Regions from separate parts of the Photorhabdus aballayi genome, predicted to be linked through region 3. Evidence: predicted binding sites of a transcription regulator. Region 3 holds the regulator's gene; each other region holds the start of a gene.

What was found. The regulator CRP, encoded in region 3, controls carbon source genes, mostly activating them, when cyclic AMP is high. The targets are predictions, from matches to a motif close to ATGTGANNNNNNTCACAT.
Region 1: msrB (peptide-methionine (R)-S-oxide reductase MsrB) is a predicted target of CRP. The motif match lies at 4,529-4,546, and genes of this name have one in related genera.
Region 2: OO184_RS11505 (PTS sugar transporter subunit IIB) is a predicted target of CRP. The motif match lies at 2,807-2,824, and genes of this name have one in related genera.

What each region holds. Positions count from the first base shown of each region.
Region 1 covers NZ_JAPFCD010000001.1:183,170-189,147, reverse strand. Annotated here, with positions in the region: gene sppA (signal peptide peptidase SppA) at 1-1,661, shown strand, start outside; gene ansA (asparaginase) at 1,786-2,853, shown strand; gene pncA (bifunctional nicotinamidase/pyrazinamidase) at 2,943-3,581, shown strand; gene OO184_RS00660 (YeaC family protein) at 3,644-3,913, opposite strand; gene msrB (peptide-methionine (R)-S-oxide reductase MsrB) at 3,996-4,406, opposite strand; gene gapA (glyceraldehyde-3-phosphate dehydrogenase) at 4,751-5,746, shown strand; gene OO184_RS00645 (D-hexose-6-phosphate mutarotase) at 5,871-5,978, shown strand, end outside.
Region 2 covers NZ_JAPFCD010000018.1:20,917-26,894, forward strand. Annotated here, with positions in the region: gene OO184_RS11490 (6-phospho-beta-glucosidase) at 1-693, opposite strand, end outside; gene OO184_RS11495 (PTS lactose/cellobiose transporter subunit IIA) at 690-1,031, opposite strand; gene OO184_RS11500 (PTS sugar transporter subunit IIC) at 1,050-2,378, opposite strand; gene OO184_RS11505 (PTS sugar transporter subunit IIB) at 2,407-2,712, opposite strand; gene OO184_RS11510 (hypothetical protein) at 3,093-3,725, shown strand; gene hda (DnaA inactivator Hda) at 4,018-4,725, shown strand; gene arsC (arsenate reductase (glutaredoxin)) at 4,764-5,120, opposite strand; gene bepA (beta-barrel assembly-enhancing protease) at 5,130-5,978, opposite strand, start outside.
Region 3 covers NZ_JAPFCD010000050.1:12,758-18,735, forward strand. Annotated here, with positions in the region: gene OO184_RS19485 (phosphoribulokinase) at 1-225, shown strand, start outside; gene OO184_RS19490 (OsmC family protein) at 351-758, opposite strand; gene crp (cAMP-activated global transcriptional regulator CRP) at 1,079-1,711, shown strand; gene argD (bifunctional acetylornithine/succinyldiaminopimelate transaminase) at 1,761-2,972, opposite strand; gene OO184_RS19505 (aminodeoxychorismate synthase component II) at 3,096-3,671, opposite strand; gene OO184_RS19510 (YcgJ family protein) at 3,915-4,265, shown strand; gene ppiA (peptidylprolyl isomerase A) at 4,365-4,934, opposite strand; gene yihA (ribosome biogenesis GTP-binding protein YihA/YsxC) at 5,242-5,874, shown strand; gene spfP (small protein SpfP) at 5,961-5,978, opposite strand, start outside.

The DNA of each region.
Region 1 (5,978 bases), on a different contig from region 3:
ATCAGGTCTCTAATCGTACTCCATTGACTCAATTGAGCCGTGAACTGTTTGGCACATCCAGCAATAAATTCCAGGAAAACTCCCTGTTTGATATTGTTGATAGCATTCGCCAGGCAAAAATTGATAACAAAATCACAGGGTTGGTGCTGAAACTTGATGACTTTATCGGTGCCGATCAGCCATCTATGCAGTATATCGGTAAGGCAATTAATGAGTTTAAAACTTCCGGTAAACCGATCTATGCTATCAGTGATAGTTATAATCAGTCGCAATATTACCTGGCTACCTTTGCCGATAAAATCTATCTATCGCCACAAGGAACGGTTGGCCTTTATGGCTATTCAACCAATAATCTGTATTACAAATCCCTATTGGACTCATTGAAAGTTACCGCGCATATTTTCCGCGTCGGCACGTATAAATCGGCCGTTGAACCGGTTATGCGTGATGATATGTCCCCCGATGCCCGCGAAGCTGATAGCCGTTGGGTCAACGGGCTGTGGAACAACTACCTCATTACCGTCGCTACCAACCGCAAACTCACTGTTGATCAAGTATTCCCAGGCGCTGATGAGATGATTGCTGACTTACGCGCTGTTGGCGGAGACAATGCGCAATATGCGCTTAAACACAAACTGGTCGATTACGTTGCGCCACGTAATATCATTGAAAACGATATGACAAAAGCCTTTGGTTGGGACGAGAAAAACCGCCACTTCAACGCTATCAGCATTTATGATTATGCGCCGCAATTGATGGAAGGCAGGTCATCATCCAAAGGCAATATCGCCGTTATTGTCGCACAAGGCGCAATCGTCGATGGGCAGCAAACTCAAGGCATGGTTGGCGGTGACACAACCGCCGCTCAGATTCGTCAAGCTCGTCTGGATGATAATATCAAAGCCGTTATTCTGCGGGTAAACAGCCCCGGCGGCAGTGTGAGCGCTTCTGATGTTATCCGCACCGAATTAGCTGCGCTACGTGCAGCCAATAAACCTGTAGTGGTTTCTATGGGGGGAATGGCGGCATCCGGTGGTTACTGGATCTCTACTCCGGCTAATTACATCATCGCAAACCAAAGTACCTTGACGGGTTCTATCGGTATTTTTGGCGTCATCACCACGTATGAAAACAGTCTGGAACATATCGGTATTCACACTGATGGCGTTTCCACGACACCATTCGCAGGTATTTCTGTTACCAAAGGGCTCAGCAAAGAGTTCTCAGAACTGATGCAGCTTAATATCGAGAATGGCTATAACAACTTTATCGGCCTTGTTGCTAATTCACGCCATAAAACACGTGAAGAAGTCGATAAAATTGCTCAGGGGCATGTGTGGATTGGTCATGATGCTAAAACCAATGGATTGGTCGATCAATTGGGGGATTTCGATGATGCGGTCACCAAAGCGGCTGAATTGGCAAAATTGGATAACCCAGAACTCGACTGGATGCAGCCTGAAATGTCATTCAGTGAGTTGCTGATGAGCCAGTTGACAGCAACCGCACAAGCTATCGTACCGGAAGCGATTCAAGCCTGGCTCCCCGCGCCGTTGGCTCAAGCAGCTCAGGAAGTGAAACAACAAAGTGAGTTCTATCGCCATTTGAATGATCCGCAAAATCGTTATGCATTCTGTTTAAATTGCGGAGATATTCGCTAAGCAACTCATAACAATGCATGATTCCAGCAATAGCTCGATTAATTTAGCCTGACAGATCCCTGCCAGGCTTTTTTTATTCTGTAATACTCCTATAATCCTGCTGATCTTTTTATGAGGTGCAATCATGCAGAAGAAGTCTATTTACGTCGTCTATACTGGCGGAACCATTGGGATGCAACACTCATCTCAGGGATACATTCCCGTTTCCGGGCATTTACAACGCCAATTAACAAAGATGCCCGAATTCCATCGACCAGAGATGCCGACATTCACCATCCGTGAACATCAACCACTGATTGATTCTTCTGATATGACCCCAGAAGACTGGCAGTTTATCGCTGATGATATCCGAGAAAACTACCATGATTATGATGGGTTCGTGATCCTGCATGGTACGGATACAATGGCATTTACCGCTTCGGCCCTCTCCTTTATGTTTGAGAATCTGGGTAAGCCAGTCATTGTCACTGGGTCGCAAATCCCACTGGAAGCACTGCGCTCCGATGGGCAGACAAACTTGTTGAATGCGCTTTATCTTGCCGCTAATTACCCAGTGAACGAAGTCAGCCTGTTTTTCAATAATAAACTGTTTCGTGGGAACCGGACCGTCAAAGCACATGCCGATGGTTTCGATGCTTTTGCTTCGCCAAACTGTTCTCCATTAATGGAAGTCGGTATTAACATCAAAACCTTCAATACATGTTTTGCCCCTGCTAGCCACGGAGAGTTTATTACTCATCAGATTACCCCTCAGCCAATTGGCGTAATCACCATTTATCCTGGCCTTTCCAGTCAGGTTGTGAATAATATTTTAATGCAGCCGGTTAAGGCTCTCATCCTACGCTCGTATGGCGTCGGAAACGCACCTCAACACCCTGAATTATTGAAAGAGCTAAAACAGGCGACAGAAAGAGGGATCGTAGTTGTTAATTTGACTCAATGCATTTCCGGCCGAGTCAATATGGACGGTTATGCAACGGGCCATGCTCTGGCCGAAGCAGGGGTAATAAGCGGCTACGATATGACTTTTGAAGCAACTTTAACCAAGTTGCACTATTTACTCAGTCAACCCTATAGCAATGAACAGATTCGTTATTTAATGCAACAAAATTTACGTGGTGAATTAAGTTATATACCCAATGGATTTCAAGATGCATCGCGACGGCAAGGGAGCGAATCCCCGGGAGCATAGATAACTCTGTGACCGGGGTGAATGAGCGCAGCCAACAAAAAGGTAACTTGAAAGATAACGGGTATACTGATAAATAATCAAGGAAAGAGATGAAAACAGCCCTATTACTTATTGATCTACAGAACGATTTCTGTACCGGCGGCGCTTTAGCCGTAGAAGAGAGCGAACAAGTCATTGTTGCAGCAAATCAGGCAATTGATATTTGTCTGAAACACAATATCAGCATTATCGCCACCCAAGATTGGCACCCTGCTGAACATATGAGCTTTGCAGTAAATTCCGGCCAAAAGATCGGCGATATCGGTATATTAAACGGTATTCCGCAAGTTTGGTGGCCGGTACACTGTGTTCAAGGTCAGCCCGGCGCTGATTTCCATCCACAGCTAAACAAGCAGGCAATTGTTGAAATTTTCTACAAAGGTGAAAATCCACAGATCGATAGCTACAGTGCTTTCTTTGACAACGGCCATCAGAGTAAAACCCGGCTTGATGATTGGTTGCAAGCACAGCAAATTGAACGCCTGTTTATTATCGGTATCGCTACCGATTATTGCGTGAAGTTTACCGCGCTGGATGCGCTGGCATTAGGTTATGAAACTTGGGTCATTACCGATGGTTGTCGAGGGGTTAACCTCAGCCCAAATGATAGCCAATCAGCATTCAAAGAGATAACAGAGAAAGGCGCTATATTGATAGAACTTGCTCAACTAGAAGGCGCTCTTCTCTGATATCAATCCAAGGCCAGGCTGAGTTTACACACTCAGCCTTTTCATCACCTACTTGCGAAAGATTATGGCTTAAATGTTGCCACCAACTCAGACTGAAAGATCGTTTTCAGTTCTTGTTTACTCTTCATCACCAACTGACCATTAGTACCAATCGTCATATGTTGCGGATCATGGTTATGCCTTGATTGCCATAACATAATCATTTGCAAACTATGCTCTTTCTGCTCTACCGTTAGAGGTACACCATCCTGCCATTTACCCAGTTCTACTGCCTGAACCAAGCGTTGATATATTTCTGGTGTCATTACAGATAACAGATCATCCAGTTCCATTGATATTTCCTCATTATTTTCCAGAATTAGCTGAAACGATTTTTTGCGTAAATTAAGATTATGTCCGCAATAATAAAAACGATTAACCGACTGTTTTCTCGCCTGTATTTTCATCAGTAAAGCTTAATGCAGCCGAATTGATGCAAAAACGTTCTCCTGTCGGTTGCGGGCCATCAGGGAACACATGTCCCAAATGAGCGTTGCAATGACTGCAACGTACCTCAATACGATGCATATTGTGACTATCATCATCAAGATACTGCACTGCATCATGAGTAACAGGCTGGTAAAAACTCGGCCAGCCACAACCAGAATCAAATTTAGTGTCGGACATAAATAACGGCTGCTCACAGCATAAACAATGATACACGCCGCTTTTCTTATTATGTAGCAATTTCCCTGAGAATGGCGGCTCTGTCCCGGCATTCTGGGTTACATGACGCTGAATATCAGTAAGTTCTTCATAGAGGGAAACATCAGGATTCTTAGCCATAACGACCACCTTAATAATAGGACTCATGCTTTCAATAAAATTGATTAATTATAACAAAAGATTAACATTACAGCAGTGGAATTTATTTTCCGCGGTTAACTGGATCGGTTTATCCTACTAGTTTGTGATGTGACTCGCATATCTAACCAATTAACTTTCAATATCTGTCTACGCCTTGATAATGATGGGCGGCTCGATTTGCCAGTACCCTATAGCAAGCGTCTAAATGGTGAGCTCAAAGCTAAGTTTTTCAGCTATTGACACGATTCCGCTTGACGGCTGGCAAGGTTTTGGTAACTTTAGTAATAATTTTTAATTCACTAAAAAATAGCTGGTGGAACACTATGACTATCAAAGTAGGTATCAACGGTTTTGGTCGTATTGGCCGTATTGTTTTCCGTGCTGCACAAGAACGTTCAGACATCGAAATCGTTGCAATCAACGATTTGTTGGACGCCGAATACATGGCTTACATGCTGAAATACGATTCAACTCACGGTCGCTTCAACGGCACTGTTGAAGTAAAAGACGGCCACCTGATTGTTAACGGCAAAGTTATCCGCGTTACAGCAGAAAGAGATCCAGCTAACCTGAAATGGAATGAAGTGGATGTTGATGTTGTTGCAGAAGCAACAGGTATCTTCCTGACTGACGAAACCGCACGTAAGCACATTGCCGCTGGTGCGAAAAAAGTTGTTCTGACCGGCCCATCCAAAGATGACACGCCTATGTTTGTTATGGGTGTTAACCACAAAACTTATGCAGGCCAGGACATCGTTTCTAATGCTTCCTGTACCACTAACTGTCTGGCGCCGCTAGCTAAAGTTATCAATGATAAATTCGGCATTGTTGAAGGTCTGATGACCACTGTTCACGCAACAACAGCAACTCAGAAAACCGTTGACGGTCCTTCTGCGAAAGATTGGCGTGGTGGTCGTGGCGCTGCTCAAAATATCATCCCATCATCTACCGGCGCAGCTAAAGCTGTTGGTAAAGTTATCCCTGAGCTGAACGGTAAACTGACTGGCATGGCTTTCCGCGTTCCTACTCCTAACGTATCGGTTGTTGACCTGACTGTGCGTCTGGAAAAACCAGCCACTTATCAACAAATTTGTGACGTGATCAAAGATGCTGCTGAAGGTGAACTGAAAGGCGTTCTGGGCTACACCGAAGATGACGTCGTATCTAACGATTTCAATGGCGAAAAACTGACTTCTGTATTTGACGCTAAAGCGGGTATCGCTCTGAACGACAACTTTGTGAAACTGGTTTCCTGGTACGACAACGAGACCGGTTACTCTAACAAAGTTCTGGATCTGATTGCTCACATCGCTAAATAACTGAGTAACTTCCTTGCTGAAAAGAGCTGCCCTTCCCCGGCAGCTCTTTTGTTTCAATCTGTGCACAACATGCGTTATTCTTGGGGCCATGCCATCTCCCAGTTTTGGTTCAAAGGTTATACGGATGAACGATAGAATCTTTTCATTACCGGTTGCAGAACAAATTTCTCCAGCTATTAGTCAACGAAATATAGATGGCTTCCCACTGATAGTCGTCTCTCATCCTAAAGTT
Region 2 (5,978 bases), on a different contig from region 3:
CATGGTTAAAACAGCACCATTGCATAGCATATCAAGAATTTGTTGAGTTTTATCCTGACCTGAAACCAGTACTTGATGCACCCAGACCATATGATTCAGCCCGGCAAAGCGTAACTGCACGTCCTGATAAGGGCGTTGTAACATATTAGCTATCATATGATGCATTGTGACTGGGACGTTACATAAGCCAATAATTTTTGCTTTGCTATAACGGGAAATTGCTTCGGTAACGATCCCGGCTGGATTGGTGAAGTTAATCATCCATGCGTCTGGTGCAAGTTGCTCGATTTTATGAGCGATATCTAGCAAAACAGGGATGGTACGTAGCGCTTTGGCAAATCCGCCTACGCCGGTAGTTTCCTGACCGATTAAGCCGTATTTTAGCCCCAAATGCTCGTCCGCAGCGCGAGCCGGAAGCTGGCCGACGCGTAGTTGAGTCAAAATAAAACTGGCGCCGCGAATGGCGTTATCTGGTGTGAAATGGACGCTGACAATAACGTGATCCATGTCGTGACGAGCTAACATACGGCGAGTAAGCGCGGCGATAATTTCTACTTTTTGTTTTCCACTGTCAATGTCAACTAATGCCAATTCAGATAGGGGAATACTTTTTTTGTGTTGAATAAGTCCTTCGACTAATTCGGGTGTGTAGCTGCTACCGCCGCCAATAACGGCTATTTTGATTCGTTTCATATTTTTTCCTCTTGTGATGGTATTCGGCGATAGAGTTCAATCATATCGTTGGCAAGATCTTGAATAACCATTGCGTTCATTAAGTGATCTTGAGCATGTACAGTGATGAGATTGACCGGTAATTTACCGCAGCCTTCATCCAATCCGATGAGGGTAGTTTGAATGGTGTGTGCTTCTTTGATTGCTTGTCGGGATTCAGCCATCAGTGTTTGTGCTGTTTGAAAGTCACCGTTTCTGGCATGTTGTAATGCCATTAGCGCGTGACTGCGTGCGCTTCCGGCATGAACCAGCAGTTCTACAATAGTTTTTTCTAAATCAATAGCTTGTTCTAAATCCATGTGTAAATCCTCCAAAAATTATGGTTGGGGTTGAGTTTCTACACCGGGGGATGCTGTGTTTTCTCGCTGTTTATCTTCTTCGTTGAGCAATTGTTTTTCATAAATTTTGAAGAAGGGATACCAGATAAAGAGGTCGATTATCATGAGTATGATAACTAGCACTGCCGCACGATAATCCCAAGCGGCGGAAATCATTGCGCCGAATGGCGCCGGTGCAGTCCAGGGGGAAAGGGCGATCGTTTTATGCACCAGGTCAAGATGCAGGGTGCTGTAGGACAATACTGCATTGACCAATGGCACAACCAGTAGTGGAATAAATAAGGTTGGGTTCATCACAATCGGTGAACCAAATAGCAGTGGTTCGTTAATATTGAATATGGATGGAACTACGCCCAGTTTTCCAATAGTACGCAAATGTATAGAACGGCTGCGCAGATAAAGAATCGCCAGAACCAGTGTAGAACCAGAGCCGCCAATACAGATATAAAACGACCAATAAGGGTCAGTAAAAATTTGTGTTGCAACAGTACCTTGAGCCATTAATGTCGCATTGGTAGCAATATTTGCCATAAAAATAGGGGCCATCAAACCAGTGACAATGTTGGCGCCATGAATACCAGCAAACCACAGTAGGTTAGAAATGAGTAGCGCCAGTATAATGGCAGGCAGAGTATCACCGACGGAGATGAGTGGGTGGAACATCTGCATTATGGCTGCGGGAATAAGTAGATTGAATTCACTCTGTAATAGCAAGCTGGCAGGATAAACTGTCAACAAGATACCTATGACTGGGTACAGAAGTTCAAAAGAACGGGCAATTGCTGGCGGCACTTGCGTTGGCATTCGGATGGTGATGTTATATTTTTTTAGTAGACGAGTTAGTTCAACTGACCAGATAGCGCAAATTAATGCGGTAAATACACCGGTGCCGCCGAGGAAATCGAGAGCTATTTTGTTTTCTATCTGTGGTGCTGCTGCTAGCAAAAACGCCACCAGTGACAGTAAAGCAGAAGTTAGCCCATCCAGACCGTAAGATTTAGCTAAACTATAGGCGGTACCGACCGCAACAAAGACACTCATTAAGCCCATAGTCATAAAGTAAGGCATGGTGATGGTGCCCCAGTGCGTTTTGGCAAAGGACAACCAAGTTTGGCCGAATGAGGATGTAGTCTGTAAATCGAAGGGTGGGTTTGCCACAATTAACATCATGCTGCCGATGATCAAAAATGGCATGGCCGAGATAAAGCCGTCACGCATTGCAATAATATGCCGTTGGTTACCGATTCGCCCGGCAATCGGGATAATATAGCGTTCTAAGATACAAGTAAAAGAGGTATAGAGACTCATGAGGGACTCCAAGTGGTGGTGAAATGGCTTATTCCAACAGGTTTAATGCCTTATCGAGAACCTTATCACCACGAAGGGTGCCATAATCCATCATGTCAATAACGTCTATTGGTTTGCCGAGTGGTTTGGCGATAGCGGAAAAATGAGATAATTGATACTTCACTTGTGGGCCGAGTAGAACAACGTCAACGTCGGTTATCAGGTGTTCTAATTCAACTATGGGGGCTGCTTTGATCTCAATGTCCAATGCCCGTTTTATCACTTCTGCTTGCATGCGTTGTACCAATATGCTGGTGGACATACCGGCTGCACAACACAATAGGATTTTTTTCATTGCTCAGTCTCCAGTTTGTTATATCGTTTCTTATGGGATAAGTGGTTAATGAGAGCTTTCACTTTATTAAGACTAGCAACTTATGTTAAATATGTTGCGATTTTGTTCGCATATTAATCAAGAATAGTTTAAGGAATAGGGATAGAATGTGATCTTCGTTTGGATTGTACAGAGTGTGAAAATGTCAAGTTATGTAGGACGTTGCAGCGAGATTTTTCACTTATGGAATGAGGGTGAGTGCTTGTTTATAAGTCGGTTAAACGTTGATCATTTACCATTTTGCTAATACAGTGGGCATTGGTAACCAGTGATGAGGCAGCGCCGAAGTAAAGATTTTCGGTTTTTTATCAGAAGTACTCCGACAACTGCTGGAGGAGACAATGAGTGATTATAGAGTAAAAGAAAAGATGCCAGTATTGATCCCTGAAGCGCATTTCAATATCAAACTTAATATGACAGAGAAAAATGTAGAACACACGCAGGCTTTCATTGAACGTGGAGTGAAAGACTTTTCTTTGCCTGGATTTGTTACCCCACACGGTTATCGCTTACTGACATCTGTTTCTGGCAATCAATATAGATTAGTGACTAATGCAGATATGCCTGAGACGGTTTACGCTGTGAAGTTGGAATTTATGGAGTATGTTGTTCCATCAAAAAAAACATGCACACAGATACTTGTGTGGCGTACAGTCCTTCCTCAACATGACGGAGCAGTGAGAGGTTTGCCACAAGAGTTTTTTAGATTTTTTCTAGAAAGATACTCCATTATTGTATCTGATAGTGAGCAAACGCTAGATGGACGTAGGTTTTGGGAGCGTATGATTGCTTGGGCTATCAGCATTAATGGCTATCATGTGTATGTTTCTGATGGCACCAAAGAGGAGCGTCCACTGAACCTGATTACTTCATGGGATGACTTCTGTGTAACTTGGGCTAATTATTGCTGGGGCCATGACAGGGATTATCACTATCATCGTCTCTTTGTTATCAGTAAAGAGCTATTGCATTGATTTATTTAAGAAAAAATAAAAATCACTATCTGATGGCTTTTTCTTAAATAATATACCTCTTAAATAACATTGGATTAAAAACTTAAATTTTTCCTATTATTCACATGCGGAATATTTTATAGGTGTTTGCGGTCCGTTCTGTGTTATGACAAAACATTATGCGCTTCTAGAGCTGGAATGGATTTAACTTATTGAATCCTAAAAATAGTTTTTTTATTATTTACCTATACAGTTCATTTACAACTATTTTCTGTGATAAACTTGTTGGCGTTTATTACCAGCTCTGTTTGAGGTGCTTCTGAACACACCATCGCAGCTTTCGTTACCTTTGTATCTTCCCGATGATGAAACTTTTGCCAGTTTCTTTCCGGGGGAAAATGCCACCCTGTTAGCTGCAATCAAATTGGCCATTAATCAGCCGCATGGCAGCTATATTTATTTCTGGTCCCGTGACAGTGGAGGCCGAAGTCATTTGTTGCATGCCGCCTGTGCTGAGTTGTCCCTGAAAGATGAAGCTGTGGGCTATGTTCCGCTGGATAAACGCGCCTATTTTGTCCCTGAGGTGCTTGATGGCATGGAACATTTATCACTGGTTTGTATTGATAATATTGAGAGTATTGCTGGTGATGAAGAGTGGGAAATGGCAGTTTTCAATCTTTATAACCGCATTCTGGAGATTGGTCGCACTTGTTTGCTGATTAGCGGCGATCGCCCGCCTCGCCAGATTAATCTTAAGTTGCCTGATTTGGCTTCTCGTCTGGATTGGGGGCAAATTTATAAATTACAACCGCTTTCCGATGATGAGAAATTACAAGCTTTGCAATTACGAGCTAAGTTACGCGGCTTTGAATTGCCAGAAGATGTAGGGCGCTTTTTGTTGAAAAGATTGGACAGAGAAATGCGAACCCTGTTTATGGCATTGAATCAGTTAGATCACGCTTCGATAGTTGCTCAGCGTAAGCTGACGATTCCATTTGTGAAGGATATTTTGCACCTTTAAAGATGATGGTGGTGTCACCATCATCATATCTATTCTTATCAATCAAGAATTTCTGTTACTTTTTCCGGTGGGCGCCCAAGTCTAGCTTTATCACCGCAAACGACGATTGGGCGTTCAATCAATTTAGGATTGGCGATCATCGCTTTCAATAAATCATGCTGAGTGAGTTTTTCATCAGCCAGATTCAACTCCTTGTATAGATCTTCTTTCGTTCTCATCAATTGGCGTGCATCATGGAAACCAAGTTGTTCTAGCAGAACGGATAATTGCTCTACAGTGAGAGGAGTCTCCAGATAGAGAATAATTTGTGGTTTAATTCCCCGTTCTTCAATAAGAGCCAGAGTTTCACGGCTTTTGGAGCAGCGGGGATTATGATAAATCGTCACCTGTTGCATGAGAATTCCTTAACGTTTGTATTGACTGTAACGCTGTTGTAGCTGGCGTAATTGATCGATACGAGCATCATAACGTGCTTGATCGTAACTGCCTAATTTTACGAGTGCGCTGGCGCTACTGAGGTATTTGATCGCATTGTCAAATTGACCGCGAAGCGCCATTTCTTCAGCATGCGCTGATAATTCTTCATGGCGTCTGCCTTGTTTGGCGGCGGCTTCGGCTATCAGGCGCCAACCGTTTGGATCATCTGGGTTATTGAATGTATAGCGGTGGAGTAGTTTTAAAGCTTGTTGATATTGCTTTGCGTGAATAAGCGCATTAGCGAGATTAATTTGTAATACCAAATTGTCCTTTTGTTTTTGTAAGGCGTTTTGCAACCGGGTGATAGCCTGAGCAATTCGGTTTTGTTCGATGTCGATATCAGTCATTGTGTCAATAAACCAGACATTATCTGGTTGTTTTGCTAACAGTGGTTCCAGAATAGCCCGTGCCTCAGTGTATTTTTTATCTTGAGCAAGCAAGATTGCCCGGCCATAAGCGGCGGCAAGTTGCTCTTTAGCTGTGCCGCTGCGGTAATTTTCTAAAATTTGTTCAAGATAGCTGCGTTGCTCGGTGGTGTACATGCCCATAACACGGACTCTGGCGAACAGAAAATCTTGAGATTGTGGAATGTTCTGGGCCGGGTATTGATTAGCACGGTTACGCGCATCCGCAAGGCGGCTGTCAGGTAGCGGGTGGGTGAGTAACATTTCTGGCGGCTTAGAACTGTAACGGGTTTGATCTACCATGATCTGCATAAAAGCTGGCATACCTTGAGGATCAAAGCCAGCCTTACGTAGTGTCTGCATGCCGATACG
Region 3 (5,978 bases):
CCATTTTCAGCTAAAGCCATTCCATCATTGGATGAAAGTTTCATTGTCATCCGCTTCCGTGATCTGACTCAAATTGATTTCCCATACTTGCTAGCAATGTTACAAGGCTCATTCGTTTCAAGCATTAATACCATCGTAGTTCCCGGCGGAAAAATGGGATTAGCAATGGAATTAATTATGACGCCATTGGTACAGCGACTGCTGGAAGGGGAAAAGATTTGTTAATCAGCGCCTGAGATAAATTTAGAAAATCCGGCACTTAAAATTTGCATCTTATATTATTCAGTTAAAAAAACAGGTAACTGAGATATTAGTTACCTGTTGTTATTTTTTGATCAAGAAATAATTTATCAATCTATATCTTTAACTTCAAAACTGTGGGTAATTTCAACTGATTTCCCCAACATCAATGAAACAGAGCAATATTTTTCCGCAGACAACATGACAGCACGTTCAACCGCTTTATCTGTTAAATCCTTACCCGTAACAATAAAATGCAGATTAATATGAGTAAACAAGCGTGGCGCCTCTTCACGACGTTGGGAAGTTAATTTTACTTCACAATCTCTTATGTCGTACCTGCCTTTCTGTAAAATAGAAACTACATCAATCGTACTGCAACCACCGGCTGCCATTAATACCATTTCCATTGGGCTCGGCGCTCTATCGCCAGCATTACCATCCATCATGATCTGATGACCAGAAGATGACTCCCCCAAAAGAGACAATCCTTCAACCCATTTTACCCGCGCTTGCATAAATACCTCTTAAGTCGTTCTTTGCATCCAAGCCTACTCTTTCAGTATTAAACTGGCAATCTAATGAGCAGTTTATTATGCTGAAACAATACAAGACAAGACAGAAGCCTTTTCCTGTGTTAAAAACAGAAGCGGGCCGGGTATATATAGGTTAAGCTCAATACGTAAGGTTCAAATTTCAGATAACCTATATAAAACCCTTATCTGTCGGTTTTTCAACAAACTAATATGTTAAGCTAGTGTCTTTATAAGCCAGCCTGACGAGAAACTTTTAGATTCTCGTGTTATTTAGGCAGCGATAACAACAGAGGATGAAGCGAATGGTTCTCGGCAAGCCACAAACAGACCCGACTCTTGAATGGTTTTTGTCACACTGCCATATTCATAAATATCCATCTAAAAGTACGCTTATTCATCAAGGCGAAAAAGCAGAGACGCTTTACTACATCGTAAAAGGCTCTGTTGCGGTTTTGATTAAAGATGAAGAAGGCAAAGAGATGATCCTCTCCTATTTAAATCAGGGGGATTTCATTGGTGAACTTGGATTATTTGAAGAGGGGCAAGAGCGTACAGCCTGGGTACGGGCCAAAAGCGCCTGTGAAGTGGCTGAAATCTCCTATAAAAAATTCCGCCAACTGATTCAGGTAAACCCGGATATTTTAATGCGTTTATCTGCCCAAATGGCAAACCGTTTGCAAACAACTTCTGAGAAAGTCGGTAATCTGGCTTTCCTGGATGTTACTGGCCGGATTGCCCAAACTTTATTGAATCTGGCGAAACAACCAGATGCAATGACCCACCCGGACGGAATGCAAATCAAAATCACGCGTCAGGAAATTGGTCAGATTGTTGGCTGTTCCCGCGAAACAGTTGGTCGTATTCTGAAAATGCTAGAAGATCAAAACTTGATCTCCGCACACGGTAAAACTATCGTTGTTTACGGTACACGTTAACGCTTGATTAATCAGCGCATAATCCTGCGCTGATTTCTCTTGTGCTTAATTACACCAACTGACTAATTGTCTGCTCCAACCGTTCCATGCCCTGAGCAAGCTCTTCTTCACTGATAATCAACGAAGGCGTGAAACGCAGTACATCACCACCCGCACTCAACAACATTAAGCCATTTGCAGCCGCCAGTTGCAGAATATCTTTAGCTTTTCCCTGATACGGCGCTTTGAGTTCCGCACCAATCAGCAGACCCTTTCCACGAATTTCACCAAATATCGAATATTTCTGATTGATATCATTCAGAAAATTCACTATTAAACTATGGCGTTTTTCAACGCCTTCCAGAACCTCTGGCGTATTAATAATATCAAAAGCAACATTTGCAACTGCACAAGCCAACGGATTACCGCCATAAGTTGTACCGTGAGTTCCCGGCATCATCGCAGACGCAATATTCTCTGTCGTCAGCATAGCGCTGATAGGGAAGCCATTTCCCAATGCTTTTGCTGTGGTAATGATGTCCGGCGTAACATCATAATGCATATAAGAAAATAGCTTACCGGTACGCCCCATCCCACTTTGCACTTCATCAAACACCAACAACACCTGATGCTTATCGCAAAGCTCACGCAACCCATGAATAAATGCCGGTGCTGCCGGTGTGACTCCCCCTTCTCCTTGAACCGGCTCCAATACAACAGCACAAGTATGGTCATCTATGACGGCCTTCACTGCATCTAAATCATTAAAAGGCACATGAATAATATCCGCGGGTTTTGGCCCAAAACCATCAGCATATTTTGGCTGACCACCCACGGAGACAGTAAATAAGGTGCGACCATGAAAACCCTGATGAAATGCGATAATTTTGGTTTTATAGGGACTGTGACGCGTAATGGCATAGTGACGAGCCAGCTTAAATGCCGCTTCATTCGCTTCCGCTCCTGAATTGGCAAAAAATACCCGCTCAGCAAAAGTCGCATCAATCAGTTTCTGCGCCAGAATCAAAGCAGGTTCATTGGTGAAAATATTACTGATATGCCAAAGTTTCTCCCCTTGCTGCTGCAAAACATCCACTAACGCAGGGTGACAATGGCCCAAAGCTATAACAGCAATTCCCCCTGCCAAGTCAATATACTCTTTCCATTGCTGATCCCATACGCGACTACCTTGCCCTCTCACCGGTATAAACTGCGCTGGTGAATAAATTGGCAACATAACTTGATCGTATGTGCTTCTATCTACTACGGTATGTCCCTTCATTTTCCCACCCGTTTTTTATATATACGCCATTCAGAAGTGAAATTATACTCACTGAATATGCATAAAAAATCAAAGATGGGCAAATGAAAAAGATGGATAAATGAAGAAATTATCGGTGTCTGGTTAATATCTCAGAAAGTTGCTCAGTAACTGGTGACCTTGTTCACTGAGAATACTTTCAGGATGGAACTGCACCCCTTCCAGCGGTAAAGTGCGATGACGAATGCCCATAATTTCATCGACGTTGCCATTATGCTGGCTCCATGCGGTGACTTCAAATGAGGCAGGTAATGTCTCTGCGGCAATCACCAACGAATGGTAACGAGTCGCAGTTAATGGCCGGTTAAGCCCTTTGAACACACCTTGCTGATTGTGGTGAATAGCAGAAGTTTTTCCATGCATCACTTCCCTGGCTTTTACCACGCTAGCGCCAAACGCCTGCCCAATTGCCTGATGTCCAAGGCAAACACCAAGAATCGGCAATTTATCCGAAAAATGAGAAATCGCAGCCAGAGAAATTCCTGCTTCATTTGGGGTACAAGGGCCTGGGGAAATCACCAAATGAGTAGGCATCAATCTCTCAATATCTTCAAGTTGCAATTCATCATTGCGCTTAACTAAAACATCTGTACCCAATTCACAAAAATATTGATATAAGTTATATGTAAAAGAATCATAGTTATCTATTATTAGTAACATAGGAGTCTATCCTACTCATTTTTATCGCTGTATTTGTTGCCCTGCCACTCCTGCAATTTGTTTATCCTGCACAACTGGCTCCAGGTAAAACGGCCTCGCGACAACGGGGCGGCTATCATAGCACATCAATATTTGTAGCATAGTACAACAAAATCAATGGCTGCTTTTTCCTCAATCAACTTACTCTCATACCCGACAAAACATATGCTCTATTCCGATATTCAATAAGTAAAGGTAATTGTTATGAAGACAAAACTGATTATAGCATCTCTTTTTTTACTATCCTTCCCCACGCTGGCTGTTACTAAAACTGCCAACATTTTCTTCCCGGAAAAAGGGGTGGTTTGTGATAAAAAAGGAAAATATTGCTCTGATCAACAAGGGCTATCGCTAAAATTAACCGAAAGGTATTTAGGGAAAAAAGCGGTAAGACACCTGAAAAAAGAGTTTGGTGATGGAAAAAATATTGACTTTTCATCTTACACTTTAAGTAATGGGGTACACTGTGAGAGTAAAGAGAAAAAATGTTACAAAGACAGATATTATCCAAGAACCGAAGTAAATAAAGAATTTACTCAAAAGATGTATGAATAACGGCAAAACTGGCCTTCATTTAATGCAGGCCAGTTTATTAATCTGATGAGAGTTAACCGGAAGACCAGAAACTGCCACAGCCAAAGTAATAGGAAAAAATCAGGGAATAATCTCCGCAGACAGAATAACAACAGATTTAACCGGTACATTCTGATATGGACCAACATTTTCCGTTTTGACTTGAGAAATTTTGTCCACAACATCCATGCCTTTTACGACCTTACCAAATACTGCATAACCAAAGTCACGCTGACCATGATCAAGGAAAGCATTGTCTGCTACATTAATAAAAAATTGACTGGTAGCGCTGTCTTTATCGGCAGTACGTGCCATAGAGATAGTTCCACGTAAATTACGCAGCCCATTATCTGCCTCATTTTTAATAGCGGCTTTAGTCGCTTTCTGCTGCAAATCTTTGGTAAAACCGCCACCCTGCACCATAAATCCAGGGATCACCCGATGGAAGATTGTATTGTTGTAATAACCCTCATTGACGTATTCAATAAAGTTTTTCGTTGTAATTGGCGCTTTCTGGTTATTTAATTCCAGTTCAATATTACCCTCCGTTGTTGTCAGCTTCACATGGGTATCTCCCGCAGCCAAAGCCAGAGGCGCCATTGCGCTCAGAGAATATGCAGTTACAAGTGCTACTAAAATACGTTTAAACATTCTGGGTTCCTATATTATTAAGGTCAACAACACAAACTAAATCAATTCTAATAATCTCTTCAACATCGTGCTCAATATTTACCTACATTTACGCTATCAATCGACGGGGGCTTTGAAGAAAAATTCATCCTTTCAATAATAAGTTAGATTTTATTTCACAAACCGGATCGTCATCGATAACAAAATAGCAAGCTCGGTTCAACCCATCAGAAATATGTCATTATTTTTAATCCTGTCAACCAACAGTGGCTATCGGTATAATCCCCTTTGCCATATATTCAGTGCATTTCTCAGGGAGATAATCATTTTGACCATCAAAAACCACAACTATCATATGACCCGTTTTATCACGAGCGCACCTGATATTCACCATCTGCCTCAAGATATGGGCATTGAAGTCGCGTTTGCCGGTCGCTCAAATGCAGGTAAATCTAGCGCTCTGAATGCTCTGACGAAACAGAAAAGCCTCGCCCGTACCAGTAAAACGCCCGGTCGAACTCAACTCATCAATTTATTCGAGGTAGAAGAAGGTATTCGCCTGGTTGATTTACCAGGCTATGGCTATGCCGAAGTACCGGAAGAGATGAAACGCAAATGGCAAAAAGCATTGGGTGAATATCTGCAAAAACGAGAATGCCTGATCGGGCTGGTCGTGCTGATGGATATCCGTCACCCATTGAAAGATCTTGATCAACAGATGATCCAATGGGCAGTCGCCATGCAGGTACCGGTTATGGTGTTGTTGACTAAAGCCGACAAACTGGCATCGGGTGCCCGTAAAAGTCAACTGAATAAGGTTCGTGACGCCCTGCTGACACTTAATGGGGATATTCAAGTGGAATATTTCTCGACCCCGAAAAAAATCGGTATCGATAAACTACAACAGAAACTGGATATATGGTTCAGCCAGAAAGCCGTTCAAATTGACAGCCATTGTTAATCCATCCTTTCTTTATTCTCTCACGTATTAAATTCAGATGAAAAAAATGCCCCAGTCAAAATTAAATTGACTGGGGCAGCTAATATTCAGCTAAATCCGATTAC